Regions from separate parts of the Microbacterium sp. LWO12-1.2 genome, predicted to be linked through region 2. Evidence: riboswitches for the same ligand, from Rfam matches in the RefSeq annotation. Region 2 holds a riboswitch; the other holds the start of a gene.
What was found. Region 2 has a riboswitch for thiamine pyrophosphate ahead of thiM (hydroxyethylthiazole kinase). Riboswitches for the same ligand answer to the same signal wherever they lie in the genome.
Positions count from the first base shown of each region.

Region 1: it holds a riboswitch for thiamine pyrophosphate, as region 2 does, so the genes downstream of both, MRBLWO12_RS13555 (ECF transporter S component) here and thiM (hydroxyethylthiazole kinase) in region 2, are expected to answer to the same signal.

Region 1 covers NZ_JBEGII010000001.1:2,837,267-2,840,667, forward strand. Annotated here, with positions in the region: gene MRBLWO12_RS13550 (ABC transporter ATP-binding protein) at 1-1,259, opposite strand, end outside; gene MRBLWO12_RS13555 (ECF transporter S component) at 1,262-1,918, opposite strand; TPP riboswitch at 1,909-2,020, opposite strand; gene MRBLWO12_RS13560 (D-alanyl-D-alanine carboxypeptidase family protein) at 2,103-3,401, shown strand, end outside.
Region 2 covers NZ_JBEGII010000001.1:1,780,224-1,783,624, reverse strand. Annotated here, with positions in the region: gene MRBLWO12_RS08530 (DUF402 domain-containing protein) at 1-285, shown strand, start outside; gene MRBLWO12_RS08525 (NAD-dependent epimerase/dehydratase family protein) at 348-1,319, shown strand; TPP riboswitch at 1,346-1,439, shown strand; gene thiM (hydroxyethylthiazole kinase) at 1,430-2,278, shown strand; gene MRBLWO12_RS08515 (bifunctional hydroxymethylpyrimidine kinase/phosphomethylpyrimidine kinase) at 2,275-3,401, shown strand, end outside.

The DNA.
Region 1 (3,401 bases), 1.1 Mb from region 2:
ACTGTCGCCACGGACAGACGCCGTTTCTGACCGCCGGAGAGCGTGAACGGGTTGGCGAGGGCGAGCGGGGCGAGCCCCAATCGCTCCAGCAGCTCGTCGACGACGGCGTCGGTGCGGGCCTGATCCCAGCCGAGAGCGCGCGGACCGACCGCGAGTTCGTCCCGCAGCGTCTGCGCGAGGAACTGATGCTCCGGTTCCTGGAACACCATGCCGATACGGGTGAGCAGTTCGCGCGACGTCCAGCGGATCGGGCGCACTCCGCGACGCCCCGCGAGTTCGGGGGCGGCGCGCACCTCCCCCGCCTGCTCGGGGATGAGACCGGCGAGGGTCAGTGCCAGCGTGGACTTGCCCGCGCCGTTCGGGCCGGTGATGACGGTCGCATTGGCACGCGGCACGCGCAGATCGAGCCCCGACTGGACCACCACGCGCGGCTCCCGCGCGACCGCGAGACCGGATGCCGTGAGCACATCGGATGCCGCCACCCTCTCGAGCACGGGAAGGTCGATGCCCCGGTCGGGCACCCAGACCCCCGCATCCGCGAGCGCAGCGCCGTGCTCGGCGAACACCCGCTCAGGAGCGCCATCCGCGAGCAGCCCGCCATCCGCGGCGAGCACGATGACGCGCGTCATCAGGTCGACCCAGATGGGGGTCCGATGCTCCACCACGACCAGCGTCGCTCGGCTCGCGGTGACGGCGCGCTCCACACTCGCTCGGACCTCGCGCACGCCCTCGGGGTCGAGGTTCGCGGTCGGTTCGTCGAGCAGCAGGAGACCGGGGCGCATCGCCAGCACGCCGGCGAGCACCAGCCGCTGCTTCTGTCCGCCCGACAGCGCCTTGGTCGGTCGCTGCAGCGGCACGTCGAGCCCGACCGCCTCCAGCGCCTCCGCGACGCGGGCAGGGATGTCGGATGCCGGGACGCCGAGGTTCTCGCATCCGAACGCCACATCGTCGCCGACCTGGGAGAGCACGATCCCGGCATCCGGATCCTGCAGTACCAGACCCACCTGTCCGCGTCGGGACTCGGGGGCGGCACCGTCTACGCGGAGCGAACCGGTGCGCTCGCCTTCGTCGTCGTCGCCGAGCACCCCGGCGAGACCCGCGAGCAGCGTCGACTTGCCCGCACCGGAGGCGCCGAGCAGCAGCACCCGCTCACCCGGCTCGATCGTGAAAGTCACGTCGGCGACCGCCGGGCGCTTCCGTCCGGCGTACCGCCAGCCCCAGCCCGCAGCCTGCACGCGGGCCGGGGCGGCGAAGGTCACGCTCAGACCTCGCGCGCGTGCTCTCGCCCGGCGGCGAAGCGGTTGAGAGCGCCGGTGACCGCGAGGGCGCGCACGAGCAGCCAGCCGACGACACCGGCAAGGATCGCACCGGACACGACGACGCTGACCAGGTAGATCGTGTTGAACTCGACCGACTTCAGGATGTTCGGCGAGCTGCCGTAGAACAGCTCGAACACCCAGGCCGCGACCGCGGCGCCGACACCCGCCAGAGCGGCGACCGCGATGCCGAAACGACGGTAGAAGAACAGCGCGAAGATGATCTCCGCGCCCAGTCCCTGCACGAGCCCCGAGAGGATGGTCGAGATCCCCCACACGTTGCCGATCAGCATCGACACGATCGCCGCGACGAGTTCGACGACCAGCGCGGCGCCGGGCTTGCGGATCACGAGCCCACCGACGACTCCGCCGAGGAGCCAGATGCCGACGGCGATGCCGCCGAGGCCGGGGGTCAGGGCGTCGGCCGCGCCGAACCAGGCGTAGCCGATCGTGTTCCAGCCCCAGAACACGAGGCCGATCGCGACACCGAGAACAGCGGCGACGACGATGTCGACGACGCGCCAGCGCCAGACCGGGGCACGATGAAGATCCTTCGAAGCGGCGGATGCCTGCTGCGCGGATGCGGACGTGGACGTACTCATCTGAACTCCTCCCTGCGCTGGCATGACCCAGATCAGGTTCGACGGTCGAAGCGCGATTCGCTCCCTCTCAGCCCGGCTCGCCGGACTCCCGTGGTTGTGTTCCCGATCTTACCCAGTCGCGGCGCCGCCGTGTCTCCGGGTTGCATGAACGCGAATCGGTCGATGAATTCGGTAGCTTAGGCAAGTGACCGCTTCTGACCCTGCCGAGGCCACCGCCGCAGCTGCCCCCGGCGACGCCACCACCGGCGACGCTTCCCCGGCGGTTGCACCCGAGGCCCCGGATGCCGCGCCCGAGGCCCCGGCGGTCACGCCCGAGGCCCCGAATGCTGCGGCGCCGGAAGCTGTGGAAGCTGTGGAAGGCGACGACGAGGCGGTGATCCCGCCGGAGCCCCTCGCGGACGAGTTCCCCGCCGCCGACGGCGCGGAGGCCACCGACATCCTCACTCCCGCCGCTGCGCAGTGGGCCGACGATGAGGCGCATGCCACGGCCCTGACGTGGGTGGATGCCGCGACCGTCGCCGGTACCTCTCCGGCTCCGACCTTCGATCAGACGACCGATGTCGAGCCTGGTGTCGCACTGATGCGCGGAGCGAAGCTCCGTCCGGCGATCGCGCGCCCCGGACTGCTGGTGCCGCTCGGCGTTCTGGCCGGTCTCCTCGCGACGTACGTCGGGGGTGCTCTGCTGTGGCCGCTGCACGAGGTCGCCCCGACCGTGGAATCCGTGGAGTTCACCACCGTGCCCGCGCCGGCCGCGACCGTGACCTGGCCGGCACAGGGCAGCGCGGCCGTCGGAATCGACGGCATGACGACGTCGGCGTCGATCCCCGACGCCGTGAGCATCGCCAGCATCACCAAGGTCGTCAGCAGCCTGATGGTGCTCGACCGCATGCCGCTGGCTCTCGGCGAGCAGGGCCCCGAGTTCTCCTTCACCTACCGCGACAGCCTCGACTACTGGTCGTACCGGCGGTCCGACCAGTCCGCGCTCGACGTTCCGGTCGGCGGAGTGCTGACCGAATACCAGCTCCTCCAGGGGACTCTGCTGGGGTCGGCGAACAACTACATCGATCGTCTCGCATCGGAGATCTGGGGGTCTGATCGGGCTTTCGCCGAAGCGGCGTCGATCTGGTTGCGCGATCGCGGCCTGTCCGGCATCACCATCGTCACGCCGTCCGGGTTCGACGAGCGCAACGTCTCCACACCGGAATCTCTCGTCGCGCTGGGCGAGTACGCGATGAAGAATCCGGTCTTCGCCCAGATCGTCGGCACGAAGTCGGTGGATCTTCCCGGAGCCGGCACTGTCGAGAACACGAACGGGATGCTCGCCGACCCCGGCGTGGTCGGGATCAAGACCGGCACTTTGGTCGGCTGGAACCTGCTGACCGCCAAGGACGTGACCGTCGGCGACACGACAGTGCACCTGTTCGCCGCCGTGCTCAACCAGGACGACGATGAGCAGCGCCTCGCCGCGACGCGGAGCCTGTTC
Region 2 (3,401 bases):
CTGCGTACCGATCACGACACGTACACGTCCGACCATATCCTCGATGTGGAGATCGACGCGGCCGGCGGCATCCATCTGAAGGACGAGGACGAGGTCATCGCCGCGATCGAACAGGGGCGCCTCAGCGCAGAACAGGCCGCGCAGATCGAGCGCCATGCGGATGCGGCCATCGTGTCGTTCCGCGAGGGGGACTGGCCGTTCGACGCCGAGTGGCGCGACTGGCGGCCGGATCCGACCTGGACGATCCCGCAGCTGGCAGGCCTCGACGACCTCTCCGCCCGCTGACGACGCCTCTGCTCTGAGCGGAAGTTCTTCCCTGTGGCTCCGGATGCTGGTGACATGGGGTCATGACGGAAGTGCTGATCCTGGGCGGAACCGGCTGGCTCTCCGGGCGGATCGCCCGCCGATGGGCGGATGACGGAGCGGCGGTGACGTGCCTCGCCCGCGGCGCGCGGCCTGCTCCGGCGGGCGTGACGCTCGTACGCGGCGACCGTGATCAGCCCGACGCCTACGACGGGCTTGCCCGCGGCTGGGATCACGTGGTCGACATCTCCTCGCGGGCCGATCATGTGGCAGCCGCCGTGGCCGCGCTCGGGGCACATGCGCAGCGATGGTCTTACATCTCGTCGATGTCGGTCTACGCCGACGATGCGACCGTGTGCGCCGACGAGTCCGCGCCGGTGCATGAGGCGGCCAGGCCGGGCGACGAATACGACTATGCGGCAGAGAAGGTCGCCGCCGAGCAGCAGGTGCGCGCGCTGGGCGACCGGGCGCTGATCGTGCGCCCCGGGTTGATCGTCGGCGACGGCGACCCCAGCGATCGGTTCGGCTACTGGGCAGCGGCGTTCGCCCGCGCCAGGGGCGACTCGGTGCTGCTCCCGCCGCTGGAGGGCCGTGTGACGCAGGTGATCGACGTCGACGACCTCGCCGCCTACGTGATCACGGCATCGGCAGCAGGCGTCAGCGGTGCGGTGAACGCGATCGGCGATCGGCATCCGCTGCAGGATGTGCTCCTGCGGATCCAGGATGCTGTCGGCCACCGCGGTGAGACCGTCATCGCCGACGAAGACTGGCTCGCAGACCATGGCGTCGCGTACTGGTCGGGAGAGAGGTCGCTGCCGCTGTGGCTGCCCGCCGACATGACCGGGTTCATGACGCGCTCCAACGCGGCGTTCCATCGAACAGGCGGAGCGCTGCGGGCGATCGACGACACGATCGCCCGCGTCGTCGCCGATGAGATCGCGCGCGGCGTCGACCGCGAGCGGCGCGCGGGCCTCGCGCGAGAAGACGAACGCGCGCTGCTGGCCGAGCTCCTCTGAGCGGCACCTCGCTTCGCTAGACTGCGATCAGTGACACGGGGTGCCGCAACCGCGGCTGAGAACAGACCCGTCGAACCTGATCTAGTTCGTACTAGCGAAGGGATGTCGCATTGAGCGATCGTCTGCGTCCATCGTCCGAATCCACCGTGGTGTCCGAGGCGGTGGTGCTGCTCGCGAGACTGCGAGCCACTCCGCCCCTGACGCACTGCATCACCAACGCGGTCGTCACCGGCTTCACCGCGAATGTGCTCCTCGCCACGGGCGCTGCCCCCGCGATGGTAGACATCGCGGGGGAGAGCGGCATGTTCGCCGGCATCGCCTCCGGGGTGCTGATCAACCTCGGCACTCCCACGCCGGAACAGCAGGCCGCGAGCCTGGAGGCCGCAGAGGGAGCCTCGACCGCCGGGACGCCCTGGGTGCTCGACCCGGTCGCCATCGGCGCGCTCCCGGTGCGCACAGCATTGGCGCAGGAACTCGTGGCGCTGCGCCCCACGGCAGTTCGTGGCAATGCCTCGGAGATCCTCGCGCTCGCCGGACTCAGCGGAGGCGGCCGCGGTGTGGACGCCACCGACAGCACGGACGAGGCCGCCGACGCGGCTACCTCCCTGGCCCACCGGTACGGCAGCGTGGTCGCGGTCTCCGGTCCGGTCGACCTGCTCACCGACGGGGAGCGCGTGATCCGCATCGCGAACGGCGACCCGCTGCTCACTCTCGTCACAGGCGGCGGCTGCGCTCTCGGTGCCGTGATGGCGGCATTCCTCGGTGCCGCGCGTGGGACCGACATCTCCGCGCTCAGCGCGATTGCGGCTGCCACGCTCGTCTATACGATCGCCGCAGAGCGCGCCGCCGTGGTTTCCTCAGGGCCCGGCAGCTTCGCCGTCGCCCTGCTCGATGCCCTCGCCGGCGTGCAGCCGGATGACCTCCTGGTCGCTGCCCGCGTCGAGGAGAGCGCCCGATGAGCGCCGACCTGTCGCTCTACCTGGTCACCGACGCGGCCCTGTGCGGCGAACGCGGCGTGATCGAGACCGTCCGCCACGCGGTCGACGGCGGAGTGCGCCTCGTGCAGCTCCGCGAGAAGCACGCGTCGGACGGTGAGGTCGTGGAGCAGCTGCTCGACCTGTCGGCAGCGATCGACGGTCGCGCGCTGCTCGTCGTCAACGACCGCCTGGACGCGGCGCTCGAGGCGCGGCGTCGCGGAGCCAGGGTCGACGGTGTCCACCTCGGCCAGGGTGACGCCTCAGTGCTGCGGGCGCGCCAGGAGCTCGGGCCCGATGCCCTGATCGGACTCACCGCGAATGCGCCGGAGCACCTCGACGCAGTCCGCGCGCTTCCGCCGGGCACGGTCGACTACCTCGGGGTCGGTGTCATCCGCCCGACGCTCACCAAGGCGGACCACCCGCCGGCCCTCGGTATCGAGGGATTCCGGCAGTTCGCGGCCGAGAGCCCGCTGCCGTGCGTGGCGATCGGCGGGGTCGGGATCGATGACATCGAGCCGTTGCGTGCCGCAGGCGCTGTCGGGATCGCGGTGGTATCGGCGCTCTGCGCTGCCGAGGATCCGGCTGCGGCGGCGAAGGAGTTCCGTGGGCGCTGGCAGGCGGTCTCGGTGCCGCGCGTGCTCACGATCGCCGGCAGCGACCCCTCCGGAGGGGCGGGCATCCAGGCGGATCTCAAGTCGATCGCGGCCAACGGGGGATACGGCATGGCCGCGATCGCCGCGTTGACCGTGCAGAACACCCGCGGCGTGCGGGCGATCCACGTCCCGCCGTCCGACTTCCTGCGGCAGCAGCTCGACGCGCTGTCGGATGACATCGTCATCGACGCGGTCAAGATCGGGATGCTCGCGGATGCCGAGGCCGTCCGCACCGTGATCGCTTGGCTCGACGCCGTCCGTCCATCGATCGTGGTGGTCGACCCCGTCATGGTCGCCACCAGCGGAGACCGGCTCCTCGACACCGCAGCGGAATCGGCGCTCCGGGAACTGCTCGAGCGCGCGGATGTCGTGACGCCGAACCTCGCGGAGCTCGCGGTGCTGGTGGGACGGGAGATCACCGGCTGGTCCGATGCGCTCGCCGCAGCTGAAGC